DNA from 3 places in the Vibrio sp. 16 genome. Region 1 is predicted to be linked to each of the others. Evidence: predicted binding sites of a transcription regulator. Region 1 holds the regulator's gene; each other region holds the start of a gene.

Evidence for each region. Region 1 encodes CRP, which controls carbon source genes, mostly activating them, when cyclic AMP is high. Its sites were predicted from a motif close to TGTGANNNNNNTCACA; they were not measured.
Region 2: cdd (cytidine deaminase) is a predicted target of CRP. The motif match lies at 6,074-6,089, and genes of this name have one in related genera.
Region 3: U9J37_RS15420 (NupC/NupG family nucleoside CNT transporter) is a predicted target of CRP. The motif match lies at 1,811-1,826, and genes of this name have one in related genera.

The regions. Positions count from the first base shown of each region.
Region 1 is NZ_OY808997.1:2,773,151-2,787,566, forward strand. It holds gene U9J37_RS12695 (aspartate aminotransferase family protein) at 1-788, shown strand, start outside; gene astA (arginine N-succinyltransferase) at 899-1,918, shown strand; gene astD (succinylglutamate-semialdehyde dehydrogenase) at 1,953-3,410, shown strand; gene U9J37_RS12710 (DUF1338 domain-containing protein) at 3,597-4,388, shown strand; gene crp (cAMP-activated global transcriptional regulator CRP) at 4,476-5,108, opposite strand; gene U9J37_RS12720 (phosphoribulokinase) at 5,350-6,219, opposite strand; gene U9J37_RS12725 (YheU family protein) at 6,302-6,514, opposite strand; gene U9J37_RS12730 (hydrolase) at 6,553-7,530, opposite strand; gene U9J37_RS12735 (TIGR02444 family protein) at 7,540-8,019, opposite strand; gene U9J37_RS12740 (ABC transporter ATP-binding protein) at 8,016-9,938, opposite strand; gene kefG (glutathione-regulated potassium-efflux system ancillary protein KefG) at 10,096-10,680, shown strand; gene kefB (glutathione-regulated potassium-efflux system protein KefB) at 10,670-12,466, shown strand; gene U9J37_RS12755 (YheV family putative zinc ribbon protein) at 12,484-12,678, shown strand; gene slyD (peptidylprolyl isomerase) at 12,772-13,353, shown strand; gene U9J37_RS12765 (isoaspartyl peptidase/L-asparaginase family protein) at 13,451-14,392, shown strand.
Region 2 is NZ_OY808997.1:797,137-811,552, forward strand. It holds gene U9J37_RS03595 (sporulation protein) at 1-442, shown strand, start outside; gene U9J37_RS03600 (RelA/SpoT-related domain-containing protein) at 498-1,271, opposite strand; gene U9J37_RS03605 (thiopurine S-methyltransferase) at 1,586-2,233, shown strand; gene purT (formate-dependent phosphoribosylglycinamide formyltransferase) at 2,278-3,453, opposite strand; gene U9J37_RS03615 (cyclic di-GMP phosphodiesterase) at 3,823-5,028, shown strand; gene cdd (cytidine deaminase) at 5,078-5,965, opposite strand; gene U9J37_RS03625 (CidB/LrgB family autolysis modulator) at 6,221-6,898, opposite strand; gene U9J37_RS03630 (CidA/LrgA family protein) at 6,898-7,263, opposite strand; gene sbcB (exodeoxyribonuclease I) at 7,419-8,843, opposite strand; gene U9J37_RS03640 (TrmB family transcriptional regulator) at 8,988-9,782, opposite strand; gene U9J37_RS03645 (ROK family protein) at 9,835-10,731, opposite strand; gene U9J37_RS03650 (glycoside hydrolase family 13 protein) at 10,731-12,512, opposite strand; gene U9J37_RS03655 (sugar ABC transporter permease) at 12,531-13,364, opposite strand; gene U9J37_RS03660 (carbohydrate ABC transporter permease) at 13,366-14,416, opposite strand, start outside.
Region 3 is NZ_OY808998.1:268,911-272,270, reverse strand. It holds gene U9J37_RS15430 (carbonic anhydrase) at 240-959, shown strand; gene U9J37_RS15425 (hypothetical protein) at 991-1,434, opposite strand; gene U9J37_RS15420 (NupC/NupG family nucleoside CNT transporter) at 1,955-3,163, shown strand.

The DNA of each region.
Region 1 (14,416 bases):
GTACCTTCTTTACGGTCACTGTCGGCGGTCAAGCTGCATACTCTGATGGCTTTGGTCCTAAGCCAGGTGACGTGACGCACCTACCATACAATGATGTTGAAGCGCTACGTGAGCATATCTCAGATCGCACGTGTGCCATCATGATGGAACCGCTTCAAGGTGAAGGCGGCATCATCTCTCCAACAGACGAATTTGTTCAAACTGTTCGTGAACTGTGTGACAAACACAATGCACTGCTGATTTTTGATGAAGTTCAAACCGGTAACGGTCGTACTGGTCATTTTTATGCTTACCAAGGTCTGGGTGTGACGCCTGACATTCTAAGCACTGCGAAATCTTTAGGCGGTGGTTTCCCTATTGGCGCAATGCTAACGACTACAGAGCTATCTAAGCACCTAAAAGTGGGTACTCACGGTTCGACTTACGGCGGTAACCCTCTGGCGTGTGCTGTGGCAGAAGCGGTGGTTGACGTCGTGAGCAACCCAGAAACTCTTTCTGGCGTTGCTGAGCGTGAAGCGCTGTTCCGTGATGGCTTGGCGAAGTTGAATGATAAATACCAAGTTTTTGCCGAGGTTCGTGGCAAAGGGTTATTACTCGGTGCTGCACTTAATGATGAGTGGCAGGGCCGTGCTCGCGATGTTTTGGTCGCAGCAGGTAAAGAAGGATTAATGGTACTAGTTGCGGGTGCAAACGTAGTGCGTTTCACGCCGTCACTTGTCATTAGTAAAGAAGAAATCGAAGAAGGATTAGCACGCCTGGATAAAGCATTAGCGTCGCTAACACAATAATTAAAACATCTAACTGAGCTAAGTCATCATGCTTAGCTCGACTATCGAGACCACCAGTTGTTCTTCAAAATAGCTGGTGGTGTTGGTATGAGCATCAGGAGGGAGTATCGATGCTAGTTGTTCGCCCTATCGCAATGTCGGATTACGACGCACTACACACTTGCGCCGTAGAATCGGGTCACGGATTTACATCTCTACCAGTTAACGAACAATTGTTAACCAATCGAATTACTCATTCAGAGTACAGTTTTACCAAGCCAGATGTTACTAAGCCCGGTGATGAAGGTTACCTAATGGTCGGTTTTGATAGTGAAACTGGCGAAGTAGCGGGTTGTACCGGAATTGAAGCTTCAATTGGCTGGGATGTGCCTTTTTACTCTTACCATATCAGTACGATTGTTCATTCTTCAGCAAAGCTGGGCGTTAACAATGTCGTTAAGTTACTGACATTTGGTAACAACTACACCGGATGTAGTGAGATTTGTACGCTGTTTCTAAGACCAACATTCCGTGGCGGTTTGAATGGTCGTTTGATGTCGAAGTGTCGTTTCTTGATGATGGCTGAACACCCACATCGCTTCTCTAAAACTGTCTTTGCTGAGATGCGTGGTGTGTCTGACGAAGAAGGTAATTCGCCATTCTGGCAGTGGCTGCAAGAGCATTTCTTCTCGATCGATTTCACCATGGCTGACTACCTAACAGGTATCGGTAAGAAAGGCTTTATTGCCGACCTTATGCCTAAGTTGCCCATCTACATCAACCTACTGAGCAAAGAAGCACAAGCGGTAATTGGTGAAGTGCACGAGAACACACGCCCAGCGCTGCGCTTACTTGAAAAGGAAGGTTTCACTTGCCGTAACTACGTCGATATTTTCGATGGTGGCCCAACGGTTGAATGTGATGTGCGTAATATTGAATCGGTACGTCACTCGTTCCGAGCCAAAGTGACCATCGCGGAGCATTCAAGCGCGAACGATTACTTGATTTCTAATACGTCTTTTGAAAATTTCCGCGCGACAGCGGCAAAAGCGTCCTATGACCGAGAGACCGAATCCGTGATTCTTTCTCCTGAGGTAGCGGATGCACTCAAAGTAAGCGAAGGCGAATTCGTTCGAATGTTGGCTCAGTAAGCCTGAATGTATAAAGAATTTGAAGGAAGAAGTTATGACACATTGGATTGCAGGTGAATGGGTTGCGGGACAAGGCGAGCCGATGAGTTCGCAAAGCCCGTACAACAACGAAGTGATTTGGCAAGGCGACAGTGCAACGCCTGAACAAGTCGAGCAAGCGGTATCGGCGGCACGCAGTGCGTTTCTCGGTTGGAAGAAAATGAGCTTTGCAGAGCGCGAGGCGATTGTTTTGGCCTTTGCCGAAAAAGTGAAAGAGAACAGCGAGCAGATTGCGGAAATCATTGCCAAAGAAACGGGCAAGCCAATCTGGGAAACGCGTACAGAAGCGGCAGCAATGGCCGGTAAAATTGCTATTTCGATTCGCGCATACCATGATCGCACCGGTGAAGCGCAGCGCGAAGCAGCAGGCAACCAGATTGTTCTACGTCATCGCCCACTGGGTGTGATGGCGGTATTTGGTCCGTATAACTTCCCGGGTCATTTGCCAAATGGTCACATCGTGCCAGCCCTTTTGGCCGGTAACACAGTGGTATTCAAACCATCAGAGCAAACGCCACTAACCGGTGAGTTTGCGATGAAACTGTGGGATCAAGTTGGTCTACCAAAGGGCGTGATTAACCTAGTTCAAGGTGCCAAAGAGACGGGAATAGCGCTCGCTGATTCGAAAGGTCTTGATGGCGTACTATTCACGGGTAGTGCAAACACCGGACACATTCTGCACAAGCAGTTTGCAGGACAACCTGGCAAGATGCTGGCTTTAGAGATGGGCGGCAACAACCCGATGGTTATCTCTGAGAGCTATGGTGACCTTGATGCGACGGTTTATACCATTATTCAGTCGGCATTCATCAGTGCAGGGCAGCGTTGTACCTGTGCGCGTCGCTTGTATGTGCCTGTAGGTGATAAAGGTGACCTATTAGTGAGCAAACTGGTGGAAGCGACTAACAAGATCCGTGTCGACCAGCCATTTGCAGAGCCTGCTCCGTTTATGGGGCCTCAAATTTCAAAAGCTGCCGCTGACTTTATCCTTGCTGCGCAAGCGAATCTGCAAAAGCTTGGCGGTGAGAGTCTAATCGAGGCGAAAGCGGGTGAGGCGGCATTTGTTACACCGGGTATCATTGATGTCACTGCGATTGCAGAGCTGCCAGATGAAGAGTACTTCGGCCCGTTGCTGCAAGTCGTTCGCTACCAAGGCTTGGAAAAAGCGGTGGAACTGGCTAACGACACACGCTTTGGCTTATCGGCTGGCCTAGTGTCTACCGATGACAGCGAGTGGGAGTACTTTGTTGACCATATCCGTGCGGGTATCGTAAACCGCAACCGTCAGCTCACTGGCGCGAGTGGTGATGCACCATTTGGCGGTCCAGGCGCATCGGGTAATTTACGTCCAAGCGCTTACTATGCCGCAGACTATTGTGCTTACCCAATGGCTTCGATGGAAGGCAGCGAAACATTGCTGCCTGCTACGTTAAGCCCAGGGTTAGATCTATAACCATAATAAACCACTAAGGTTTCCCTTATTGCCTTTCTCAGCCGAAAGGCACTTTAAACGTCACAGGTTGAAGGCTACCTAATCAGATTTTCTGGACACATTTTGGTTAGGTGGCCTCTTTTATATCGAAAAACAATACTAATAAAGCTCTCTTTAACGTAAACAACCCCGATACAAGGAGGCGTTATGACGCCAGATGTTTTGTTCCAACCGTTATGGAATGACTATATTCAACGCTTATGTCCCTCTGCTGAAAAAGTGCATCAACTTCTGCAAGAAGACGAAGCATTGATCAACGACCATATTGCTTTGCGCACCTTCAATGTTGAGCCGTTAGGCATTGCGACGCTGGCTCAACCATTCCTTGATGCTGGTTACACCCCTTGTGGTGACTATGTGTTTGAGAGCAAAAAGTTAGTCGCCAAGCATTTTGAACATCCAGATCCAACGCAACCGAAAGTATTCATCAGTGAACTCAAAGTCGATGAGTGTTCAGCCGAGTTGCAGGCTATCGTGGCTAAACTGGTTGAGCAGGTAGACGCCTCTCAATTGCAAAGCCCAGAGTTTTTGTATGGCGGACGTTTGTGGGATCTTAGCTACGCTGATTTCCAGACGTTGGCAAAAGAGAGTGAATACGCTTCTTGGTTAGCTGCCCATGGTTATGGTGCAAACCACTTTACTGTGAGCGTTAATCAGTTAAATGCGTTTAACGAAGTGGTTGATGTGAACAACCATCTGCGTGATGCAGGCTTTACCATCAATGAGTTTGGTGGTGAGGTGAAAGGATCTCCTGATGTGTTGCTCGAACAGTCATCCACTATGGCAGACAAAGTCCCCGTGCAATTTACTGAAGGCACAGAGATTATCCCGGGTGGTTTCTATGAGTTTGCCAAGCGTTATCCAATGAGCAACGGCGAGCTCTATCCAGGGTTTGTTGCGGCGTCTGCTGATAAGATTTTTGAAAGCACCAATGGGTAAGTTAGAACAGGGATTACCTAGTTTGTATTGCTCATAAACAAAAAGCCACCCAATGGGTGGCTTTTAAAATTCAGCAGTTAATCGAGATTAACGAGTACCGTAAACAACGATTGTCTTACCGTGAGCAGAGATTAGGTTCTGCTCTTCTAGCATCTTCAAGATACGACCTACTGTCTCACGAGAACAGCCAACGATTTGACCGATTTCTTGACGAGTGATCTTGATTTGCATGCCGTCTGGGTGAGTCATCGCATCTGGTTGCTTCGCTAGGTTTAGTAGCGTTTGCGCGATACGGCCAGTAACGTCTAAGAACGCAAGGTCGCCCACTTTTTGGCTTGTCACTTGAAGGCGGCTTGCCATTTGCGCTGAAAGGCGCATTAGGATATCTGGGTTTACTTGAATTAGCTGACGGAACTTCTTGAATGAAATTTCTGCTACTTCACAAGGAGATTTAGCACGAACCCATGCGGTACGCTCTTGGTCTTCTTCGAATAGACCAAGTTCACCGATAAAGTCACCTTGGTTTAGGTAAGAAAGGATCATTTCCTTACCTTCTTCGTCTTTAATAAGAACCGCAACTGAACCTTTAACGATGTAGTACAACGTCTCAGCTTTCTCGCCCGCGTGAATTAGCGTGCTTTTTGATGGGTACTTATGAATATGACAGTGTGAAAGGAACCACTCTAATGTTGGGTCGGTTTGAGGTTTACCTAGAACCATAATATCTCACTTCCTCTGCAGGGTACGCTTGCCGCTTTCCATGTTTTAGCTAAGCCTTAAATAGGCTTACTAGGATAAGAGCACTTTACAAATGCTGCAAGCCAACTTGTGTTTCGGTTACAAATAGTATCCTTTTTCGAAAACGATTTCTTGATTTTAATCGGGTCCTACTTGGGTTTTGCTACGCAAAACTGTGCACATGATCACGGTATGAAAAGTAATCGTGTTCTAGCCGTGAGTTCTAGCCAATTTTTCCTGTTTCGATGAGTTGCTGAAGGATAGGACGAACGATCAATTCCATCGCAAAACTCATCTTGCCACCAGGCACGACTATGGTGTTATGTCGCGACATAAATGAACCATCAATCATTGCCAGTAAGTATGGGAAATCGACGTTCTTAATTCCGCGCAAGCGAATGACCACGAAACTCTCATCCAAGCTCGGGATGCCTTTTGCATTTAAAGGATTGGATGTATCGACGGTCGGCACTCGTTGAAAGTTAATGTGGGTGCGCGAAAACTGTGGGGTGATGTAGTTGAGGTAGTCGTCCATCGAACGAACAATCGAATCCATCACCGCTTCACGAGAGTGACCTCGATCGCGTGTGTCTCGAACAAACTTTTGAATCCACTCTAAGTTCACGATTGGAACCATGCCAATCAAGAAGTCCACATGCTGGGCAACGTTAACATCGCCATCGACGACGCCGCCATGCAACCCTTCGTAGAAAAGAACGTCGGAGTTCTCTGGCAAGTCTTGCCAAGGGGTGAAGGTGCCAGGCATTTGGTTGTATGGCACTGCCTCGTCAAAGGTGTGCAGGTAGCGGCGAACTTGCCCTGTACCTTCATGGCCATATTTACGAAAGAACTCTGCTAGCGCAGGAAAGTCGTTAGCTTGTGGGCCAAAGTAACTAATATGGCGGCCTTGCTCGCGCGCCTTACGGATCTCCACATCCATTTCTGGTCGTGTGAAGCGATGGAAGCTGTCGCCTTCAACCCATGCGGGTTTGACGTTCATCATATTGAACATCTTACGGAAAGCTTCTGAAGTAGTGGTAGTACCGGCGCCAGAAGAACCGGTAACGGCAATAATTGGATGTTTTGCTGACATGACAAACCTTGTCGTTGAATACGTTCCTGTAATCGGAGTTCACTATAGCACGCTTTAGTAAACCGTCATTGTATGCAGTTCTCTAAAATTTGTTTTTGAGTTGAATGTCGACGGTTTCATGTAACTCGGAGAAAACCACGACCGCATCACCCGACTCGAGCTGTTTCTTAATTTGGTCAATCTTGCTTTGCAGTGACACCTCTACCGCTCCGTAGTCGGTTCCTTCCCTAAGGACAAACTCACGAATCAAGTTTTCTAATGTCTCTGGTGCAATGTCTTGCCAAGGAACAATCATAAATACCTCTAGATTTTATGTTCGCAGATGAGGCGCTATTATGCCGGATCGGTGAGACTTTCATAGTAGGCGGGCAGGGCTTCTTCCAGCCAAAACCGCGGTTTGATGGCGCTGCCGGTAACAAAGCCGACATGACCGCCTTGATCAAACAGCCGGTAATCGATGTTATCGGGCAGCACATACTTGGGGATCACCGCATCAGTCATAAACGGGTCGTCTTTGGCATGAATGATTTGCGTCGGGACTTTGATCTCTTTCAGGCGGTGGATGCCCGAACAGCGCTGGTAGTAATCTTCGGCATCTTTAAATCCATGCAGCGGCGCGGTGATTAAGTCGTCAAACTCGTACAATCGCGTCACCCGTTTGATGCATTGATAAGTTAGCCCTAACTCGCCCTTGAGTAAGTGGTGCTTCTGCAAGGCGCTCTTTTTCAAAGAGGAGAGTAAGTAGTTTTTGTAGAGCTTAGAAAAGCCTTGTTCAATTCGCTCCGAGCAGGCCGAGAGATCCAATGGCGCGGAGACAATCGTTGCGGCATCGAGTAGTGGGTCTTGATTATACTTAGCCAAGTAGTTCGCCAGCATATTTCCGCCAAGTGAAATCCCAACGGCAACCTTCTTTTGAGAAGGAAATAGACTATTGAGGTACTGCAAAAAGAAACGGGCATCTTCGACTTCACCAGAGTGATAAGCGCGCGCTAACTTGTTCGGCTTACCGCTGCAGCCGCGAAAGTGCATCATGACGGAGAGCCAACCTTGTTTGTTAAACGCATCCATCAAGCCATTGGCGTAAGGGCTGTAGAAGCATCCTTCCAGTCCGTGGAACAGAACGAAAATCGGTTTGCTTTTGGCCGCTGTGGTCTGGTTATCTTCACCCCAAGCGATGTCAAGGAAGTCACCATCGGGGGTATCAAGTGTTTGCCAGATAGGCTCAAACAGCGCTTTTTTTCGAATTAAGCGCGGAGCTAGGGTTTGAAGGTGGGGATTGGAAAGCCCTTTGGCGGCGACAAACTGAGTCATAAACAGTCTCTATAGGTTGGCGATGTTATCAATGGGCTCAGCGAAGGCTGAATAGAGGCGCTCGCCACCAAGTTGACGGCAATACCGAAGCGTAAGTGGCTCGCCGAGATTCTTTTCCAATTGAATACTGTTAATGCAATCAACCAGATCAGACTGCTGCTGTTTTTCGAGTTGCAGTTCGAATTGAAGCGATTCTCGATAGACAGTGTCTGGCACTTGGCTTTTTAGCTTTCGCCTTAACTCGCGGAAATTGAGGAGTAGGGCTTCGGAGCGCCCGAGACACTCCTCAACACGATGCCAATCTTGCTCACCAAAACAGACCTGTTGTTCGTCGAGCCATTTGAGCAGCAGTAATAAATTGACGTTACCTTTAAACTGATTTTGCAGAGCTAAGCACGCCTCTTTTACTTCTCGCACACTGTAGTACTGCAAGCTAAATTGCCACAAGCGCTCAAGTGTTAAAGAAATTTGTGCGTGCTCTGAACTCATTGGCTACTGAACTCCTGCTCCATCTGTTCTAGCTCTTCTTGGAGAGCCATCCATTCCATTTCAACATCTTCAAGCTCGGCTTTGCTGTTGGCTTGAATGGCGAGTACTTGATTAAGTTTAGCTTTATTTTCGGCTTCATAAAGTGAGTTATCGGATAATTGCGTTTCCGCTTCCGCTAACGATTCACCCAACTTATCCATTTTTTCTTCTAACTTTGTCAGGTTTTTGCGAATTGGCGCGGTTTGCTTGCGAAATTCAGCTTCACGGCGTTTCTGGTCTTTTTTGGCCGCCGCGCTGTTCGCACTCGTTTTCTCTGGTTGCTGAGCTTGGGCTTCACGTCGCTCCGCTTTTTGTTGCTCTGTTAGCCATTTGTAGTAGTCGTTCAAATCGCCATCAAATGGGGCAACTTGGCGATCATGAACCAGGTAAAGATCATCGGTGGTCGCACGCAGTAGGTAGCGGTCGTGCGAGACAATCACCATCGCCCCCTCAAAGGTTTGCAGAGCCATAGTTAGCGCTTGACGCATATCCAAATCTAGGTGGTTCGTTGGTTCATCGAGCAGCAGCAAGTTCGGTTTTTGCCATACGATTAATGCCAGCACCAGACGTGCTTTCTCGCCACCGGAAAACGGCGCTACTTTTTCTAGCGCTTTATCGCCTTGGAAGCCAAAACTGCCGAGATAATTACGCAGCTCGAGCTCATTCTTGTCAGGCGCGATCTGCATCATGTGCTGCAACGGTGTTTCTTCTGGGTGAAGCGTTTCTAGTTGATGCTGAGCAAAGTAGCCAATCTTCACGCCTTGTGAATAGGTTAAGTCGCCCCCTTGAGGATTGAGTTCACGAGAAAGCAACTTAATCAGCGTTGATTTACCTGCGCCATTGCGACCAAGTAGACCAATGCGACTGCCAGGTACGAGGTTGAGGCGGATTTTTTCTAAGATAAGATTATCGCCATAGCCTGCTGATACCTCATCCATCATGATGATAGGGTTTGGCAGCGCATCTGGATCGCGAAATTGGAAGCTGAATGGGTTATCGAGCTGCGCAGGCAGAACCTTCTCCATTTTCTCTAAGGCTTTGATTCGGCTCTGTGCTTGGCGAGCTTTCGAGGCTTTGTAGCGGAAGCGGTCGATGTAGCTTTGCATGTGCGACATCTGCTTTTGTTGCTTCTCAAATTGCGCTTGTTGCAAGATAAGCTTCTGAGCGCGCTGTTCTTCAAATGATGAGTAGTTGCCGGTGTACTCGTTCAGTAACTGATTCTCGACGTGAATGACACGACCGACAATAGGATCGAGAAAGTCTCGGTCGTGTGAGATAAGCACGAGTGTACCGGGGTAGTTTTGTAGCCAGCGTTCTAGCCACATCACGGCATCTAAGTCCAAGTGGTTGGTTGGTTCATCAAGAAGCAACAAATCTGAGCGGCAAAGCAGAGCTTGAGCTAGGTTCAAGCGCATACGCCAGCCCCCCGAGAACTGAGTTAAGTTCCAACTCATTTGCTCTTGGCTAAAGCCTAAACCATCCAATAGTTCCGCCGCACGAGCGCGGATACTGTACCCCCCGATGGTTTCAATTTGGCCGTGGATTTCGGCAACTAGCGTCCCTTTGTCTTGTTGCTCCGCCTGTGCAAGATCGGCTTCTAGCTTTCGATATTCACGATCACCATCGATTACGTACTCAATGGCGCTACGCTCGAGAGCAGGAGTTTCTTGAGCGACCCATGCTAGTTCCCAATGAGCAGGTTTGCTGAAGTTGCCCGCATCAATAGACAGCTCGTCTTTAATTAATGCAAAAAGCGTCGACTTACCGCAGCCATTTTTTCCGACCAGGCCCACTTTGTCGCCGGGATGAATGGTTGCTGAAGCTTGCTCAAGAAGGGGTTTTCCGCCACGTAGTAGCTGTATGCCAGAGAAGGTGATCATAGTTGTTTGCTTTATCTTTGCTCGTATTGCGTCGAATAGTAGGGGGAATAAGATTAAAAGTCGATTATTGCGTTATTTGCGCTAACCACGTATAACAAACTGATAACCTATAAAAACAATAGAATACATTCGAAACACAAGGATTGCTGTCCAAGGAATGCAGAGTTTAGCCACGCAAAAGCCCAAAGTTTTGGTGCTGTATGCCCACCCTGAGTCACAGTCGTCAGTGGCCAACCAAATGATGCTCAAGAAAATTCAATCACTTGAGCATGTCACCGTGCATGATCTTTACGCGCACTATCCCGATTTTTTTATTGATGTCGCCGCGGAGCACCAACGACTTATCGAACATGATGTGATCGTGTTTCATCACCCTCTTTATATGTACTCTTGCCCAGCATTGCTAAAAGAGTGGCTAGACCGAGTGCTCGGGAAAGGATTTGCGTTTGGTGGCGGTGAGGCGTTGAAGGGCAAATATTGGCGCAGTGTGATTACGACAGGAGGTCAAGAGGAAGCATTTAGTAAAGGTGGCTACAACCGCTATCCTTTATCAGAGATACTTCAACCTTTTGAGCTCACTGCAGCATTGTGTCAAATGCATTGGATTGAACCTTTAGTGCTTTACTGGGCAAGAAATGTCTCCGAAATGGAGCGCTACCAACACGCTGAAGCGTATCGACAATGGTTGAATGACCCATTGTATGTTTACCCAGAAGAATTAGGAGGCGAGCATGGCGCTTGAAAGTGATTTCCTCCAAAGTAGTGTGATTTTCTTGACCGCAGCGGTAGTGGCGGTGCCCCTTGCGCAACGAATGGGGCTTGGCTCGGTATTGGGTTACCTTCTCGCTGGTGTGGCGATCGGCCCTTGGGGGCTGGGCTTGATCAGCGACGTTGAAGCGATTCTCCACTTCGCTGAGTTTGGTGTCGTCTTGCTGCTCTTTCTGATCGGCTTGGAGCTGAACCCGAAAAAGCTATTACAAATGAAAGGACCGATTCTCGGTTTAGGCGGCGCGCAAGTGGTCATCACAACTTGTGTGATATCCAGCGTTGCTTATTTAGCGGGAACCAGTTGGCAAACCAGTTTAGTAATTGGAATGGGACTGGCGCTTTCCTCGACAGCCATTGCTTTGAAAGTGATTGAAGAGCAAGGGTTGGCAGGCAAAGAAGCGGGTCAGTCGGGTTTTGCAGTATTGCTATTCCAAGATATCGCCGTGATTCCCATGTTGGCGATTTTGCCCTTACTTGCCGGAAACACGGCAGGCAATGCGTGGGATGCGCTGTGGATGTTTGCTGGCGTAGGCGGGCTGTTGGTTGGTGGTCACTTCTTGCTGCGACCATTGTTCCGTTATGTCGTGATTAGTGGCGTGCGTGAATTGTTTACTGTCGCGGCACTCTTGCTGGTGATAGGCATTGCTCTAATCATGAAGCAGCTTGGTTTATCTATGGCGCTAGGAACCTTTCTTGCTGGAGTGTTACTTGCGGAAAGCGAGTATCGTCACGAGTTAGAAATCGCGATAGAACCGTTTAAAGGTTTGCTGCTTGGACTCTTCTTCATTGCCGTGGGTATGGCGGTCAACTTAGGGTTGCTTGCGTTAGAACCATTTGCTGTCCTTGTGACGGTATTCAGCTTGGTTGCGGTGAAAGGGGCGATTCTTTATTTCTTAGCGCGTCTTTATGGTAGTCGTGCAAAATCGCGCAGTAAAATGGCGGCGATTTTAAGCCAAGGTGGTGAGTTCGCCTTCGTTATCTTTACCGCTGCGAGTGCCGAAGGGCTTCTTAACCAAGAGCAGACGGCTTTCTTGCTTGTTGTAGTCAGCTTATCTATGGTCACCACCCCTCTATTACTGATGGCGCAGAACAAATGGTATGCGAGAGGACTAAACGCAGAAACAGAAGCAACACTGGCTAGCGATGTCATCAATAAGCAGCCTCGCGTCATCATTGCGGGCTTTGGTCGTTTTGGTCAAATCATTGGCCGTCTTATGTACGCCAACAAGATCAAAGTGACGGTGCTGGAAAGTGATGCTAGCCAAATTCAGTTGCTGAGAAAGTATGGCTACAAAGTTTACTACGGTGATGCCACTCAGCTCGATTTATTGCGAGCCGCTGGTGCAGACAAAGCCGAAGCCATGGTCATTTGTACCGACTCACCGGATGAGATCATGAAGATCGTAGAACTCTGTCAGACGCATTTTCCTAAGCTACGTTTGCTCGCTCGAGCACGCAGTCGCGTAGAAGCTTATCAGTTGCTGAGCCATGGTGTTGAAAGCTATTCTCGTGAAACCTTCCTTGGTGCACTCGATCTAGGCCGTCAGGCGTTGGTTGAGTTGGGAATGCATCCGTATCAAGCCAAACGAGCGGAAGCCCATTTTAGGAAACTTGATAACGCGATGCTCAAAGAGCTCCTCCCTCAGCATCAAGATGATAAGCAATTGGCCTTAAGAGCCAAAGAAGCCCGTAAAGAACTGGAAGAGATTTTTGGTCGTGAAATGGAAAGCGATCAACAAGCGAAGAACTTCTGGGATTAATCCAATAGAGTCGTAACATGAAAAAAAGATTTATCGCAGGCGCCAACTGCCCGAAGTGTTCAGAACAAGACACATTACGTTGGTGGATAGAAAATAATATCGAACTGGTTGAGTGTGTCGAGTGTGGTCACCAAGATCAAAGAAAACCCGAGTCCATGGAAACGACCAAGCACAGCGGCGAAGAAATGATCGGGATTTTTAAGCCGGATTGATTGAGTTTCTCTGAATCATCCCCATAATAACCCCAGTAGAAAGTTTGCTGACCATAGGGTTAGCTGTGGTCCTTTATCCTCCTTGGAGCCAATATGAAAATCGAAAAGAACGTAGTAGTAAGTCTTGCTTACCAAGTAAAGCTAGAAGACGGTGTTGTTGTTGATCAGTCTACAACTGACGCGCCTCTAGATTACCTACACGGCAACAACAACCTAATCACTGGTCTTGAAACTGCACTAGAAGGTAAGGAAGCGGGCGCGAAGTTCTCTGTTACTGTTTCTCCAGAAGAAGCGTACGGTGAGCACAATGACGCACTAGTACAACGCGTTCCTGCCGATGTTTTCCAAGGTGTTGAGCAAATCGAAGTGGGTATGCGTTTCCTAGCGGATACTGACCAAGGTCCAATCCCTGTTGAAGTAACAGAAGTTGACGGTGATGAAGTTGTGGTTGACGGTAACCACATGCTAGCAGGTCAAACACTGACGTTTGATGTTGAAGTTGTCGCTCTACGCGAAGCAACAGCAGAAGAGATCGAACACGGCCATGTTCATCAAGCTGGTGGTTGTGGTCACGACCACGATCACGAAGGTGGTTGTTGTGGTGGCGAAGGTCATGACCACGGTGAAGAGAAAAAAGACGGTTGCTGCGGTGGCGGTAGCTGCGGTTCTCACTAATCCATAGATGATTAGCGAGTAACAAGAGGCGTTTCCTGTAAAACGGGGAGCGCCTTTTTTGTCCCAGTAAGGTCGTTAGATTGAAGGAGTCCAACCGATGACAAAGCCTTTCTCAATCGCCGTTCATGGCGGAGCCGGAACCATTCTACGTGAGCAAATGAGCGATGAGCTCAAGGCTGCGATCCTCGCTGATCTCGAGCGGTCCGTTCGCGCAGGGCATGAGATTCTTCTTCAATCTGGTGATGCACTTGATGCGGTTGTTGCTGCGGTGAAGGTGCTCGAAGATTCTCCTAACTTTAATGCTGGCAAAGGTTCGGTCCTCACTCATAAAGAGATGGTTGAGATGGATGCCTCCGTCATGCACGGAGCTAAGGCCGAAGCTGGCGCAGTGGCTGGGGTGCGCCATATTAAAAACCCGATAGAGCTTGCTCGTGATGTGATGCAGAAAAGCAACCACGTACTACTGATTGGTGACGGGGCTGAACAGTTCGCGTTTGAGCAGGGCTACTCATTTACCGAGCAGGATTACTTCTTTACTGATCGCCGCTATGAGCAATTACTCTCGATGAAAGAGAAAGGCCTATTTGCGCTCTCAGAATCTAAATACCCCGATGATAAAAAGTACGGCACGGTCGGCGCCGTGGCTTTGGATCAAAAAGGGAACTTAGCGGCAGCAACCAGCACAGGGGGCGTGACAAATAAGAAATATGGTCGCGTCGGCGACTCTTCGATTATTGGTGCCGGTACCTTTGCAGAGAACGGTAATGTGGCCGTTTCAACCACAGGTATGGGTGAATTCTTCATTCGTAAAATGGTTGCCGGGGACGTTGCTGCTCGAATGCGCTATCTCAAAGAAGATGTACACACCGCCTGTGAAACCATTATCCAAGGGGAATTGAAACAGATGGGCGGAGAAGGCGGTCTGATAGCGGTGGATGCGCAAGGTAACCTACATTTTTCAATGAACAGTTCTGGGATGTATCGCGCGGGTATCGATAGAGATGGGAAACTGAGCGTAAAAATATACGCCGATGAGTAACCTCTGGCGGTGATGTTTCGTCAG
Region 2 (14,416 bases), 1.1 Mb from region 1:
GCCAATTACGGCGCTTAATGCATTAAAAAATCAGTGTCACGTCTGGGTAGAAACCACGCTTGATATCGATTTTGCGATTGACCCGAAAGATCGTGATTTTGTTGAAGTGAAACCACTCCCTGTGGCAGCGAAAGTGATTGGCTTGATTGAGCAAGCCGGCTTTTCGATGGTAAAAGCAGACGTTGAAAAAGGGCACTTACGTGGTAGTAATTTCTCTTCGAAGTCTGGCTGCTACCAAGAGATTGAGTTTCGAAACAATGGCTTCATCAATAAGAAAGAGATCGAACTGTCGTTTATTTTAGATGGTCGTGTCATGCACTGTTTAGCAGAGGTCGACCGCTCACTCAGCATGAGAGGCGATCAGTATGTCTCTTTCACACTGGCGTTAGATGCGAGTGACGCTGAAATCAGTTCGGCAGTGAATCGAGTGCTCTCAGTCTAATTGAGCACTAAACAATACATTAAGAGCCCTCATTTGAGGGCTCTTTTGATAATGACTATGCAGCGCTGAGGTGTGTGGTGAGGTATGGTTGCCAAGCATGTTGATAAAGCGCTTTAGATTGACTGCGCATCGATTTGATTTGTGCGACCTCAAACTCGCTAAACTCACGGCGCTCTGATGCCGCTTTACGTTCTATTTTCTGAATTTTCTCGTACAGATCATGCTCTGGACCGCTTTTCACATCGGCAATGGCTTTCAAATGGACCTGAACTTCCGCAATCAGCTTAGTTTTTGGAAGCTGAACCAGAAGATTCAAATCACGATAACCCGATGCCGCTGGATTTTTGAAGCGGTTTTTCACCTTAACAATGGTGGTTTCGCGATTAAGTACCTCGTACGCAGACATCAGGCTTTCAATGTCGTCTGCAACGATGGTCGCGCGAGCTAAATCGGTAATGCGTTCAGTTTGGCCGTCTAGCTCATAGGCGATCTTTTCTTTTGCACGTTCAGCGGATTTTACGCCTGCGAAATAAGCGTCTGTGGATGTGAGTAGTGCAGTACTTTTACAGATGGTTTCAAGTTCAGCTTGAGCTTGGTGTGCTTTGCTATAAAGGATATCGAAGTCTGAGTAGGGTTGAAGTGGTGTAGAAGCGATCGGTTTAATACCGTAAAGGCCGCTTAAATTATGCTTGAATGCTTTTGAACAGACTTCATTTTGATTCGCTGGACGGTTTTCCTCACTGCCAGGTGCTGGTGGTACAGCAGCAAAAGCAGGCGCTCGGCTGAGCATTAAAAGCATTAGGGCCGTGGTACGTAGGAAAAGGCTCATTCACTCTCCTTAGAGTCGTTGCTTAGGAAAAAGGTGTCGAAAAAGGTTTCAATCACTAAGCTTGACGATTCTACATTTCATATCTTGGGGCTAAAGCTCCGATTCCAATAGCGATTTTTGCTTCTCTATCCAATCTTTGAACTCTGTCCCATTTCTTTGGAGTGAACAATTTGGATTAAGTTCATCACCAAGATGTAACCAAGTATAAAGGGCGTAGCTGAACCTAATCTGAACGTAAATTTGAGATTCGGATTGTCAATAGATAGGGCTTTCGCTAGGCTAAGCGCAAGTGAAGTCAGTGACAGAGAATAACAATGAAAGACCCAGAATTTTGGCATTCTAAGTGGGCGGCCAATCAAATTGGATTCCACCTAGAAGATGTTAACCCGCTGCTTATCGAGTATTGGAAGCATACAAACCCAACGCATGACTCGAAAGTGTTTGTTCCCTTGTGTGGTAAGTCGGAAGATCTTGTTTGGCTAGCGACAAAACACGCCGACGTACAAGGTGTTGAGCTAAGCAATATTGCGGTACGCGCTTTTTTTGCTGAACACTTCTATACACCAATGGTGATGCCAGTTAATGGTCAACACGAGCTGTTTCAGTTTGATGAGCTCTCGATCTATGTGGGAGATTTTTTCACGGCGCCGATTCAGCCGGTTGATATCGTTTATGATCGCGCCTCTCTTGTCGCGTTGCCACAAGAAATGCGTGGCGAGTACGCTGAGCGCATTAAATCATTGTTAAACCCAGGTGGAAGAATGCTGTTGGTGACACTTGAGTACGAGCAATCTCTGATGGCGGGGCCTCCGTTTTCGGTACCGGAGCAAGAAGTAAGAAGCTTGTATGAAGGCTACAAAATTACAGAGCTACATCGTAATGATGAGGCGGACATGCCACCGAAACTTTCAAAAATTGAAGGGGCACGAATGATCGAAGTGGTGTATTTGATAGAGTCTTAAATGAAAAGAGCGTTTGGGAAACCAAACGCTCTTTTCGATCGCGATTAGTAAATCACTTTTACTTGTGCAGCGCTAGTGACGGCATCTTCGATGGCTTGCTCAATGGAGTCACGACGAGTAATTGCGACACCTAAGCGGCGGCGTCCATCAATATCTGGCTTACCAAAAAGGCGAACTTGGGTTTGAGGTGCGGCGAGTGCTTGCTCTAAACCTTCGAAACGAATGTTTTGTGATGTACCTTGGCCAAGAACCACCGCTGATGCCGCTGGGCCAAATTGTGTAATGCCAGCAATTGGCATACCTGTAAAGGCGCGCACATGCAGCGCGAATTCAGAGCTGTCTTGCGACATCAAGGTGACGAGACCTGTGTCGTGTGGACGAGGGGAGACTTCATTGAAAATAACGGTGTCACCCTTGATGAAAAGTTCTACACCAAAAATGCCATAGCCGCCCAATGCGTTGACCACTTTTCCTGCGGCGTCTTGAGCGGCGGCCAGAGCTGCATCTGACATTGCTTGTGGCTGCCACGATTCGCGGTAGTCACCATCTTCTTGGCGGTGACCAATCGGAGCGCAGAAGTGCACACCGTCAACCGCGCGTACAGTAAGTAGCGTAATTTCATAATCGAAATCGATAAAGCCTTCAACGATTACGCGCCCAGCCCCCGTGCGACCACCTTCTTGAGCGTAATCCCACGCTTTTTGGACATCATCAGCAGACTTAATCACACTTTGCCCTTTACCTGATGAGCTCATTACAGGTTTGCACACGCATGGAATACCCACGGCTTCGATGGCGGCAGTAAAGTCTTGGTAGTTGTCAGCAAAGCGGTAAGGAGAGGTTGTCAGATCCAGTTCCTCTGCGGCTAAACGGCGGATTCCTTCACGGTTCATGGTCAGTTTCGTCGCGTTCGCAGTTGGGACAACATTAAGTCCTTTCGCTTCAAGCTCGACTAACTTATCGGTTGCGATAGCTTCGATTTCAGGCACAACGAAATCCGGCTGTTCTTTTTCGATGATCGCCTCGAGAGCCTCTCCATCAAGCATATCCAAGGTGTAGCTGCGATGAGCGACTTGCATCGCCGGTGCATTTTCGTAGCGATCACAGGCAATCACTTCAAGCCCGAGGCGTTGGCACTCGATTGCGACCTCTTTTCCAAGTTCACCAGACCCAAGCAGTAGAACGCGTGTTGCGTTTTGACGTGTAGCCGTACCAAACATAGATAACCCTTATTATTCAGAGGAGAATGAAATTGTAGGCGATCATACGTATCCCGAACCAAAAAGCAAACGTTTGCTTTGACTGCGAATAAGATAATGGGTGCATGTACTGTAAATTGGCTTTAAAATGCCGCGCAATAGTATGATTTGTAACTAATAATTACTTAATATTATTGATTGTCTTGTAGTTTATGTCGATTGAGATGAGGAAATTGTTTCGATTACGATTATAATGATATCAATATAGAAGCCGTGTGAATCATAAGTCAACAGAGCGCCAACTCACTGAAATTTCGTCGAAATCTTGTTTCAAGTTTTCCCCAGACGTAAAGGTGATAAAAACAAATGCTCGGGATATAAAAAGAACAGATGCAGTACGACCCAAAACAATCCATCAAGATACCGATTGATACGCTGACGGTGGGCATGTTTGTTACCGCCATTGAAGACAGTAAACGCGTCAACCTTGCTAATGCAGGGCGAGTACCTACTCAACAAGCAATTCGTCAATTGGTGAAAAATGGCGTTAAGTATGCTTGGGTAGATCAAAGTCTGTCGGTAAAGGGCAGTGTATTTAAACCAGTAAGCGATCAGCCAGAGGTGGAGCCAGAAGGTGCGCCCCCCGCACCGACAAAACGTAAGAAAATGAGCCGCTTTTCCCAACAGAAAAAAGCCTCAAAGATTATCCGCGAAGCGAAAGGTTTAGCGCAAAAAATTCTTAATCAGACGTTTGAAGGCAAGTCTATTCATGTAGATGAGCTAGATGGCTGGGCGGATGATTTGATTGAGTCCGTGCTGATCGATTCTGATGCGCTTCACTGCGTTTCTGCGTTAAGAAGTAAAGATGAGTACTTACTGGAACACTCGGTCAACGTTGCGACCTTATTGGTCTCATTTGGTAAGCATCTAAACTTGCCCAAAGAGACGTTAAAACAGATGGCGATCGGTGGCATTATCCATGATGTTGGCAAAATCAAAGTCGACGACAAAGTGCTCCATAAACCCGCACGCTTAACGCCAGAAGAGTTTGAGCATATGAAGCTGCATCAGGTCTATGCGGGTGAAATCATCAGTACCGTTACTGGGCTGAGTGATATTGCTCGTGACGTATGCTTGATGCACCACGAGAAATTGGATGGGACAGGGTACCCGGGAGGTTTGACTGCTGAGCAGATGCCAACTCATGGGCGTATGAGCTGTATTGTTGATATATATGACGCTCTAACCGCGGATCGCTGTTACAAAAAGGGGATGAGCTCCGCAGAGGCGTTTAAGATTTTGCTTAGCCTTACACCATTTCACCTAGACCGAGACTTGGTCTATAAATTCATCAACTGTATTGGTGTATACCCAGTTGGTGCTTTGGTTGAACTGAGTGATGGTCGGGTCGGCATTGTATGGACTTCCAATGCGGCGGAACCACTGAAACCTGAGGTCAAGTGTTTCTACTCTCGAAAGTACAAGCGTTTCATTGATGTGTCATACGTTGATGTAAAACACAGTAAAGTAACCATCGAACGAGCGATTGCCCCTAGCAGCTTAGAAGTGGATCCGACACCGTTCTTTGACGTTTAGGTAAGTGGCAAAGTGAAACAAAAGGCGCTCATTGAGCGCCTTTTGTATTTTATATCGCTAAGTAGGCGACCGGAATATCGGGATTGATTGCTTCCAGTGTTGCCTGTGTATCCGCAAGGTGACTGATGGTACCGTCGGCCATTTCCGCCAGTGCTGCAGACTCTATATTTTGTAAAGATTTACCATCTAGAAGTAGCTGAATCATCGCCACTTGCAGTGGTGGTAAGCTTGGGTTAAACGCCGCATTTTCAGCGTATGCACCTAAGTAAACTTCACCGCTATCGAGTTTAAGACACACGCCACTTAAGTTCTTAGTGTAAGGGGCGTGGCTGCGGTTAAGTGCCTCGACGGCTTTGTTAACCATTTCATCGGTTTCATTCGTATGCTTGCCATGGTCAACGCTAGACATGAGTCCAGACTCGATACCAAGATCGGAAGGACCAAACGACTCCGGTAGATACTCTTGCAAGGTCATTTCATCACGCTGTGGTAGCTGCACCACTAACTTATCTGCGGTGGTCAATTCATTCATAAACTGACGACAGTGGCCACAAGGGCTAAAGTTAATCGTAATGTCTGAAATACCTTGTTCCCCTTTCATCCATGCGTGGCTAATGGCTGACTGCTCTGCGTGAACGGTTTGGCCGAGTTGTGCGCCGAGGATTTCGACGTTCGCGCCAAAGTATAAGCGTCCTGACAAACCGCGTACGATCGCGCCTACATAAAAATTTGAGATAGGAGCATAGGAATAAGCGGCAGCAAAAGGAAGCAGCGCGACGCGAAGTTCGTCATCTTCTAGCCCTGAAATGGACAGAAGCTCTGAAAATTGCTGAGGGGAAAGCGTTGCGTCAAAGTCATCAGCTAACAGAATGGGTGATAGGTATTCTGCGATTTGGCTTGGCGCATCAGATAGCGCTTTTTCAATGCGGCTTCTCATGGTGAATCCTTGTGTATACGTTAATTGATATCTTTGGCACGGGCGTCTTTACAGTACAGACATGCCTTGATACTGGTATTTCATTTTATGCGAAGAGTAAAACATTACTGAGATTTAAATCACATTAATCTGTGTAACGAATTTATTGTTTACATAATTAGAGTGAGGTCACACATGGTATCGATTACATAAGGGAGAGAAGTGAGGTCGGTCGAGCTGCGACTGAACAGCTCGACCAAACGTCGCAAAAGTGAGTTAGGCAGCAAGCCAAACGGCAAATGCGAAGAAAGAAGGGGCAAGGATAGACGTAATCACACCACAAACCACTAAGGCGAGAGAGCTAAATGCAGCGTCTTGACCATCTTTTTCAGCGCAGGTTGCGGTACCCAGCGCGTGGGATACCGTTCCCATGGTAAGTCCTTTGGCAATAGGGTGAGTAATGTTAAGCAAGTTGTAGACAGGGTACGCCACAATCGCTCCAAACAGACCGACGATTAGAACTAAGATCGCGGCAATTGCAGGCTCTCCGCCGAGGTGGCTAGAGACTTCCATCGCGATAGGCGTGGTGACGGATTTACCAAGTAGGCTTGCTATCAGTGTAATGTCGGCTTGCATGTAGACGGCAATCATACTGGCAGTGAGCATCGACATCACGCTACCTACACCACAGGCAAGCATAATGATTCGCCAGTTTGCTCGGATCTGCGGCAATTGCTCATACAGAGGGTAAGCCAGTGCGACGACAGCGGGTTGAAGCAGATAGTTGATCCACTGGTTGTCAGCATAATATGTCTCAAACGGAACCTTCAGATACGTCAGAAGTGGAATGAGTACAGCTAAGCTGATCAAAAGCGGGTTCATAAATGGGCTTTTGATTTTTTGACACAACCAGCGAGAAGCGAAAAAGACAACAAGGGTAACGAGTAGCCACATTACTTTTGTCCTCCTTTTAGCATTCGATCAAGCATAAGGCCAAGCAATACAAGAACAATGAATGTCCCACCTACCGCGCTGGCGAGAATAGGCAGCGCATTAGCGAGTAACATATCGAAATGCTCCATCAACCCAACACTGATGGGTACAAACAGCAGCACCATATAGCGAATAAATAAACTTGCGCTTGGGCGTACCCAGTCGACGGGAACAAGTCCACTTGCAAGCAATCCAAAAAGAATCAGCATGCCGATGATGCTGCCAGGAATCGAAATACCGAGAAGATGTTGAATGTTGATGCCCGCGATGAGGCAGAGGAAAATCAGCCCCATTGACACAACGTATTTCAGCACTGTTTTTGCCATAAGTTGTTATCGTCCGAAATTATCATGCGTTGCAAAAACGCAACGTAAAAAACCAACACGGTGTAAACCCATGTTGGTTGGGTGTCAGTGCCTCATGACTGGTAATTATTGTGTATGTGGCTGAGGCATCTGTTAGGGTGCAGGCGTTCTGGTATCTAAGATACTAGCTTTTGTACGTATTGATAAACGGATTTTAAAATAGCTAGCTTCTTTTCATCACTTTCATGTTCGTGAACTAAGTTTTCCAAATTGAGCATATAGTCTTCAATACGACTTTCGAAGTAGTCTCGGCAATGATTTGCCCAGCGTTGCTGTTCTGACTCATCTAAAGTGGCAGGGAAGTTGCGTGCGCGGTAGCGGAATAGCAGCGGTGCAATACGGTCATCATTAAACGAGATATCAAGCGCCGCTAAGTTATTTGGATCGGTTTGGCGAATAATGTCCATCGAGGCTTTATCCGCCGGAGAAAAGAATCCGTCATAAAGCATGCTATCGACATCGTTATCTTTCGCGTATTCCCGGTCGATGCTGTATAAGCCAATCAGCTTTTCGCGTATTTCAGGGGTTTGACGCAGACGAGCCAAGTTCTCAAGGCATTGTTCTCGGTTGATACCAATATTCGCGGCGTTTTCTGCGGTTAAGGTTTTCGCAGGTGCAAGTATCGGACACTTATTAAGGTGGACCAGTTTTACCGGGACCGGAAGTTCATCGTCTGCCAGCTCCGAGTGTTTGGTGTACAGGCGCTCATTGAGCTGCTCAACATCCAAATCGAACAGGGGTTGTGGGTCTTTGGCCAAATCGACCATGATCACCGCATTTTGGTTGGTTGGATGCCAAGCCACAGGAACCATCCAACTGGTGTAATTACACTCTCGACCCAACATGCCCGAGACATGCATTAATGGCGTCATGTTAACAATATCAATCAGATCGTTGAGCTTGCGTTTGTGGCGCATGCTGAGGAAATAATCAAACAGCTTAGGTTGCGCAGCTTTGATCTTCTTCGCCATTTCAATAGTAGCAATCACGTCGGCCATCGCATCGTGGGCATTTTCGTGTTCAATCCCGTTGGCTTTAGACAGGTGCTCTAGCTTAAAGCTGATAAACCCTTCGTCATTTTCTGGCCACTCAACGCCTTCTGGGCGTAGTGCATAACAAGCGCGCATCACGTCGAGAAGATCCCAGCGAGAGTTGCCGTTTTGCCAGCTCCAAGCGTAGGGGTCGATAAAGTTGCGATAACACGTATAGCGAGTCACTTCATCGTCGAATCGAATGCTGTTGTAACCCAGGTTAATGGTGTTTGGAGTAGCGAGCTGCTCATGGATCTTGGCGATGAACTCTGGCTCAGACAATCCTTTGGCAACAGCAGTTTGAGGAGTGATACCGGTGATTAATGCCGCTTCTGGTGCGGGTAAGTAATCTGTCGGTGGTTGACAATAGATAACCAGAGGCTCACCAATGATGTTGAAATCCATATCGGTACGCACACCTGCAAATTGGCAAGGACGATCCTTTGCAGGGCTGGTTCCCCACGTTTCATAGTCGAAAAAGAAAAACGTAGGTTGATGCTCATGTTGCATTATCTATTTACCAAGTGGTTGAAAATCACTTGAGTATTAGACCACTGCGACGCGAGCAAGGCAACGTTATCGAAGAAATCAGAGCGGTTCTGGCGAGGGTTTAATCAGAGCAAGAGGAGGGTGAGCATGTCACCCTCATGATTGTTAGTGTTTGGCGAGATCGTCCATCACCATCGAGTTGTGTTGTTCGTGAATGGTATTGACGCGGATGCGCTTCTCAGGTTCCAGCTTTTCATATTCCGTGAGGTAGATGTCACTGTGGATGTGCTCAGCGATCATTTTCACCATCAAGCGGTTGTTGGCATAAAGGCCCAAGGTTTCGTCACGGTGAGAAAACATCAGTGCTAGCTTCATATCCGCCACACACATAAAGCGGTGAGAAGGGTACTCGATTTCTTCGTTGTCAGAGCGAGAATACATTTCGATTTTCTTGTGCGGACTCGCTACTTTATTGAATGAGAAAACAATCACGCGCACGCCACGTTCAATGGCATCACAAAGCTCTTGTGCAAACAGATTTAAGTTAAAGTCAGTATTGAGGTAAATCTCCAAGTTGGCTTGGTTGATCACTTCTTTGGCTTTTTGCAGCACATTTTCATAGCCGGTGACGTTGTACACAAACTGCTTTTCTTCTTGCAGCATCATCTTCGACAGTTCGGTTTTAAGAATATTGATATTCTCGACGGTCTTTTTCTCAATTTGATTGAAGATCAGTTCTGGCGATTTGGCTTCGTACTCTTTGGTATCACCGTCTGAAAGGAAGATGTAGCCGTTGGCATAGAGGTTATCGATCGATGAATAAACTGAAGAGCGAGACAAAGAGATGTCTTTAGCGATTTTGTATCCGCTTGCACGGCCGTTTTTGAGTAGGTTGATGTACACAAGCGCGTCGGTTTTAGAAAAGCCGAAATCCATCAGTTTGGTCACTAGATCTGACACAGGTTGTCCTCTGAAGCTGTTCAATTTATTTACCTACTTTAGATTATCATTGTCATCGTGCGGAGAGAAAACGATTGTTGTAATTTTTTTCCGAGAAGAGTGCCGCACCCTGAGCAAAAGCAAAGGCATCACTGGATAAGGTGATCGAGTCGGGGAGCAAAGAGACGTCGATGTATCGACTCAGCGCCACGAGTAAATCGTCATTGATACGGCCGTGGCAAACCACGTCGCCAGACAGCAGAAGAGTCTCGGGCATTAATTCGTTTATTGGCTTGGCCAAACTGCGAGCCAGTTGATCGATAAAGGTACGATACACCCTTGTATCGGTTGGGACCGCGTTGGCGACGCCAGCAAAGATCACCGCAAGCGGTTTGTCTTGCAAGACGATTTGGTGATACTGCCTTTCAATTCCGCCGACCGACAAAAATTGCTCGATACAGTGTTCACTGCTGCACCGACATACCGGCGTTAAGCCATCGACGAGCCAGTCAAAACCAGGAAGCTCAGAGTGTGCCCACGTCTCACACAGACGGCTTGGGCGTAGTTTGCCGTTCTCAAACAACGCCAAACCACAACTGTCGCCGAGCGAAACGCTTAACAAACGCTGGTGGTGTGCAGACACATGCATCGCAGCCGCTTGCGAGTGGCTGACAAGCTGGCAATCGATCGTGAATGTTTGGCTCAGGGCACTCGCGAGTTGCTCTGGGGACGGTTGATGGAGGCTATTCGTAGCCGTGAAGTATTCAGAGCAACTTAGTGTCAGCGCTTTGAGTTCACCAAATTGAATTCGGCTTTTATTGACCAAGCGCTTTAAGGTGTCGAGAAGCGAAGCTGAGTTTGACGAGAGGGGCTCTCGGGCTCGGAGTCGCTCGTGGCCTGCAGCGTCACTGGTGTATGTGTGAATGGATTGGGAATCCAAAGAGATTCCCAAATGAATGGCGCCTTGCATTAGCGAGACACTTGTTCCATGACATAACCATAGGCGTTAAGCTCGTACGGTTTTCCACTACATACGACGGTTTTCGCTTGGTCACTGTTATTGAGAATAAAGCGCCACTCACCACGCTGATAGGCGATGCAGTGATCATCATCTACATCAAGCCAATCGAGGTAAGGGAGATTGAACGCCGCTGAGCTTTTACGCAGCGAAATGAGATCCTGAATAAACTGCTTAAATTCAAGATCTTGCTCTGACTCGTCCCAAATCATGCATTTGCGGTTATCTTCACTTCCCATACCGCGATTACCATCAATGCCTACCTCTCCACCGTAGTAGATACAAGGCGCACCAACTTGGGTGAACATAAAGAGGTAAGCCAGTTTCGCTTTGCGTTTGTCACCACCACACAGCGAGATGATTCGGGTAGTATCGTGGCTATCGAGCAAATTAAACATCGCTTCATTAACATTGCGCGGGTAGGCTATGTAAGATGTCGTGACCGCGTTCTTAAACTCCGACTTATTCAAGCTGGCGATGGCAAAATAATCGGTGATTGCCTGAGTTAATGGATAGTTCATCAATGAATCATATTGATCACCGCGCAGCCAAGGCATCCCTTCATGCCAAATTTCACCAAGGATATAGCAGTCTGGATTGGCTTGCTTCACTACCTTGCGGAACTCTCGCCAGAAGCTGTGATCGACTTCGTTGGCAACGTCTAAGCGCCATCCATCAATACCAAATTCTTCAACCCAATGCTTGGCAACATCGAGTAAATAAGCGCGACACTCTTCATTCTCTGTATTGAGTTTTGGCATCTCCGCAACGTTGGCGAAAGTTTCGTAGTTCAGGTTCCAAAAGTCCCATTCCTCTCTTGGCGTGTCTGGGTAAACAGGGAACTGGTTGATCCAAAACCAATCTGCGTATTGAGAGTCTTTACCTTTCTCAACCACATCAAGCCATAGCGGTGATTGATCGCCAATGTGATTAAACACCGCATCAAGCATCACCTTCATTCCGCGTTTATGTGCTTCGTTAACCAATGCTTTAAACGCTTCGTTGCCACCAAAATGCGGGTCAACATTGTAGTAGTCCACCGTGTCATATTTGTGGTTGGCATTGGCGGTGAAAATAGGGCAAAGGTAAAGTCCGTTGACGCCTAGGTCTTGAAGGTAATCGAGCTTATCGATCACGCCCCATAAATCGCCGCCCATAAAGCTGTCGCTGGTGGGTTGGCTGCCCCATGGTAATACGTTGCTCGGGGAAATTTCTGGGCGTCCATTGGCGAAACGCTCAGGGAAAATCTGGTACCAAACCGTCTCTTTAACCCACTTAGGCGTGGTTAATACATCGCGAGGGTTAATAAACGGAAAGCAGAAAAAGTTGCTTAAGTTACTCAGTTCCACTTCTGCTTGAGTATCCTGAGCGATGTCGACAATGCGCTTTTCACCAAACAGCAGTTTTTCACCCCCTTTACCGTAAAGGATAAAGCCGTAACGTGTGCGCTTTTTCGGCGGGGTAAATTCGGCGAACCAGTGGTCGTGATGCTCTGATTGGCCTTCAAAACTCATTTCCACTTCATTACCACCGACCCAACCGTGGGCGTCACTGCCACCTAGGTTACCGCCATCTAAGCCGCCTTCGGCCCAGTGATAAGGGTCTCCAATCCAAAGGGCGACTTTTTCGATTTCACCTTTGGCGCTGCGTAAGCGGATATGCAGCGTGTCATTATCGTAGGCGTAACTGTCCGCACTCTTTGCCGAGTGTGAAAGGGAGCTTCTTGTAATCATGTGTATATCCTGACGTTGTTATTCTTTTACTGCGCCACTGACTAAGCCTGTGGTGATGTGTTTTTGCGTGACCACAAACAGCAGCGTGATAGGTACCGCGACTAAGAGAGAGCCGGCGGCAAACAGAGTAAAGTTCTCTGCGGAGTTGGAAGAGATCCAACTAAAGATGCCAATCGCTAAGGTCATTTTCTCTTCGCTGCGCAGGATGAGCGTTGGCAAAATGAAGTCCATCCACGGGCCTGTAAATGACACAAGGGCGACGAAAACCAGAATCGGCTTGGCGAGCGGCAAAATGATCTCAAGGAAAATGGTCATGTGACCGGCACCATCAATTTTTGCTGCTTCATCGAGTGAGGTTGGAATCGCATCAAAATAGCCTTTGACCAACCAAACCATGAAGGGGAGTGACCCCGTTACATAGACGAACAACAAGCCAGCGTAGGTGTCGATAAGGTTCATCTTCGACAGCAAAATGTAGATTGCCGTCATGGAGAGAAACGCTGGGAACATCTGTAGTACAAGAATGCTCATCATAATGTTGCGTTTGCCTTTAAAACGGTATCGTGAAAAGACAAAAGCTGACAGGGTCACCACTACCAGTGAAATCAACATATTCGCCGTTGCTAACAGAAAGGTGTTTTTGTACCAATCAAAGTAAGGCGTATCGTTGAATAGCGCTCGGTAATGGTCCAACGTGAACTCAATTTCCGTAAAAGATGAGCTGAACAAGTTAGTGCCGACTTTGAAAGAGGCCAAGATCGTCCAAAGCACAGGGCCGAGCACCAATAGCGCATTTGCTGTGAGAAACAGATAGACGATCGCGGTGCCGATTTTTCCGATAAATTTGTCCATGTTACATACCTACGTCGTCTTTAAAGGATTTCATGCGTCGGAACTGCCAAATTGCGATGCCAGACAAGAACAAGAAAATGATGATTGAGATAACAGAGGCAATTTGATACTGCTGGAAGTCGAGCGTGAGCTTGTAGATCCAAGTAATCAGGATGTCTGTGTGGCCCGCAAATCGATACTCTGGGTTGATAGGTCCGCCTTCAGTTAGAAGGAAAATGGCGCCAAAGTTGTTGAAGTTATGGGCAAAAGTCATCACTAAAGATGGTGCAACTTGGTGTAACACCATTGGCAAGGTGATTTCCCAAAACTGTTGGAACTTACTGGCACCGTCCACTTCACTCGCTTCGTACAGATCGGAAGGAATATTGGTCAATGCACCGGCAATCAACAACATGAAGTAAGGTGCGCCGACCCAAACACTGACAGCGATAACGGTAATTTTTGCCGTGAATGGATCAGAGAGAAACGCAATAGAATCAAAGCCCCAAGCGTTTAACGTCGCATTAACCGGTCCGACACCATTAAGCAGTAAACGGAACATCAGCAAGGTAACGAAAGCGGGAATGGCGTAAGGCAGAATGAAGATAAAGCGCCACGCTTTTTTCGCCTTGATGTCTTTCTTTTGCAGCGCCAGAGCAAGCAGAAAACCAAATCCACAAGTACAGACAGTCGCAAAGAACGCCCAAATTACCGTCCAAGAAGCCACGCCGAAGAAAGTACTGGACCAGATTTTTAGCTCAAACAGCGCAATAAAGTTTTTAAATCCAACCCAGTCCACCAGGTTACGCGGCGGGATATGGTGCGGCGCCGAATAGTTGGTAAACGAGACCAACACGGTAATGACGATTGGCAAAATGATGAACGCGATGCTGGCCAAAAAGGCTGGCGACAACATGATAAAGGCGAATTTCTCGTCGTAGATCTGCTTGAATTGCTCTGAGAGTGACGCGTGGCTCGGCGTTACACTTAGCGCATCTTTCACGTTAATGGCGTAGACACACAAAAACAGAAAGCAGTAAATCAGCGCGATCACCCCTTCAACTAGCATAAAG
Region 3 (3,360 bases), on a different replicon from region 1:
ATATTGCTCATTTTTCAACTGGTTCTGTTTGCTAAAGCAAAGTAGCAATGAAATGTTTCCAAGAAGATTGACGCGTAATCAATCCTGTAGCACAGATAAATCCGTTGATAATCAAATTAATTTCAGCGAGTTAGCATCTGGCTCCAAAGTAAACTGCAAACATAGATTACTGACTACTTTTCTGGCCTCTGCCCGTTTTATGATGCGTGACTCACTGTTGGCAAATAAAAGGAACAAGTATGAAAAGGACACTACTCGCACTAGGGCTTTGCACCGCATTTATGAGCAACGCAAACGCAGCGCAATGGGGTTACGAAGGGCAACATGGTCCATCACACTGGGGAGAATTTGCGTCCGAGTGTGCAAACGGGGTAAACCAAAGCCCGATTAATATAGAGTCAGCAACAGAGGCCAAACTGGAAAAACTGTCGTTTGACTATCAGGGGCAGGTTGTATCGCTACTTAATAATAGTCATACGTTGCAAACCCAACTTGAAGGGATTAACACTTTAGCGATAGATGGAAAGTCGTTTACGCTTAAGCAATTTCATTTTCACACCCCATCTGAAAATCACGTAGACGGCAAAGAGTACCCATTGGAAGCGCATTTTGTGCATGCAGATAAAGCCGGTCATTTGGCGGTCGTTGCCGTCTTTTTCGAACTGGGGGAAGACAATAGTGAGCTCGCGAAGTTGCTTGATAATATCCCAGAGAAAGGCGCTGACTCACCGATAGATGTTCCCTTTAATGCGAGCGCTTTGTTAAGCGATACCAATGATTACTATCGCTTTAGTGGTTCGTTGACCACTCCGCCGTGTTCCGAGGGCGTAAGATGGCTAGTGTTGAAAACACCTCAGACGGTCTCTGCTAAGCAAGCTGCGTTATTCAATAAGATTATGGGTAACAACAATCGCCCGCTGCAAAAGCTCAATGCCCGACTCATCACTCAAACTCAATAAAAAGAACGCCAGCGCAATACTGGCGTTTTACTTATTTCTGAGCAATTTGCGCGTATTGGCGCAGTAAGTCTGTAAGAGTCGTGACCCACTCAAGGGCGCTGTTCGGGCTCTGTTTAAGAATCACCTCAGCGTGGTTGCAATGTGTTTCTAAAGGAATGGCGCGATCTAACTGGAACGAAGAAGCATAAAAGTGCCAAAGGAGCAGTCTTTGCATACGAAGCGTGTTTTGCTCTTTGTTTTCTGATTCACTGAACAGTTCAGGCAGTTGACTCAGTGCGATGGCGCTCATTCGTAACATGGCATCAAAGCGCGCTTCCATCAGTTTATCTTCTGACTCCGTTTCTTCTGCGTCAAACGTAAACAGCTCCGTCATTGAGTCTTCAGGAATCAAGCGCTGTATCAAGCGCATACTCAGTTCTTCCAGCTCTTCTCGCGGTAATTGCGAGAGCGAGGCGTATGTGTAATCTCGTTCCATAATGGCTCACTGTTGTGTTTTTCCCGCATTGTAATGAGCATGCAGCACAGTGCAAGTATCGATATAAAAAAGCCCCACGTTGAAGTGGGGCAAAATTTGTTGTGTTTGTCTAAGCCGCTGACGTTGTTAGGAAATAGATTATGTTCACTAGTACGTTAGTTGACACATCTATAAAACTAGATGGCGAAATGATATTTGCCCAAATTTATTTTGAAATGATAACGATTACATAGTAAGCGTTGTGATCTTGCTCCAGAAAATAAATGCAATTAAGTGCGTATTCCCTTTGTCTTCCCTTGCTGGAATTTTCTCAAATCTTCGAAATAGTCGGTGTAATCGTTTACAGAATGAACGCTTGAACGTTTGCGTTAAAAAATGTGATGAATATCTCATATCCTTCGCTATACTTTCCGCCCGGTTAAGAGCGAGTGCTCTGCCAATACAAGCCGTCACACGGAAAGGTGAATGACCCCACGGACCGGACCAGCTACCTATTGAATGCTTGTAGAGGTGATCTTTAATGAATGTTTTATTCGGTTTAATCGGTGTTGTCGTTCTATTGTTGTGCGCAGTACTGCTGTCTGAGAGTCGTAAATCGATCAATTGGAAAACAGTGTCTCGTGCACTTATGCTCCAGGTTGGATTTGCTGCTCTTGTTTTGTATTTCCCATGGGGACAAGCGGCACTCACCAGTTTGAGTAGTGGTGTTTCTAGTCTTTTGGGGTTTGCTGATGAAGGTATCAGCTTCCTATTTGGTGATTTGGCCAATACTGGATTTATCTTCGCTGTTCGTGTCCTTCCTATTATTATATTCTTCAGTGCTCTAATCTCCGCTCTCTACTATCTTGGCATTATGCAAAAAGTCATCGAGTTTATTGGTGGCGGTATCCAAAAGTTTTTGGGTACAAGTAAAGCTGAATCACTGGTTGCAACCGGCAACATTTTCCTTTCTCAAGGCGAGTCGCCACTTCTTGTTCGTCCATTCCTATCTCGTATGACTCGTTCTGAACTGTTTGCTGTTATGGCTGGTGGCATGGCTTCGGTAGCGGGCTCTGTTTTGGGTGGTTATGCCGGTCTTGGCGTTGAGCTCAAATACCTTATCGCCGCGAGTTTCATGGCTGCTCCGGGTAGTTTGATGATGGCGAAAATCATCGTTCCTGAGCGCGATACACCAATCAATCAATCTGATATTGAGATGGATAAAGCGCAAGAGAGCAATGTTATTGATGCACTTGCAAGCGGCGCAATGAACGGTATGAAAGTAGCGGTTGCGGTGGGTACCATGCTAATCGCATTCGTGAGTGTTATCGCGATGGTCAACACTGGCTTAGAAAGCCTTGGTGAAGCTGCTGGATTTAGCGGTATTACCCTACAAGCGTTATTTGGTTACTTGTTCTCGCCTTTGGCATGGGTGATTGGTGTTCCTTCAAATGAAGTGTTGATGGCAGGCTCTTACATTGGTCAAAAGATTGTGATGAACGAGTTTGTGGCATTCATTGACTTTGTCCAGCATAAAGCGACCTTGTCTGAACATACTCAAGTCATCATTACTTTTGCGCTGTGTGGATTTGCAAACATTGGTTCGATTGCAATCCAACTTGGCTCGATTGGCGTGATTGCTCCTGAGCGTCGTGCTGAAGTTGCAAACCTCGGTATCAAAGCTGTACTTGCGGGTACGTTAGCCAACCTAATGAGTGCGTGTTTAGCGGGTATTTTTATTCTTCTTTGAGTATCAGTTAGATTACTGAGATGAGGAGCGGCTAGCACGACCCACCCTAGATGTTGAGAAGCAAATCAAGGTGAGAACACTTTTCGCTAAAGCAATTGAAAGTATGTAGCAACTATAGCGAATTAAGAGCTGCTTATAGGTTTGCGCGCTTTAAAATTGCCGTGGGAAAAGCACATAAAATTGGCCACCGCTAAAGT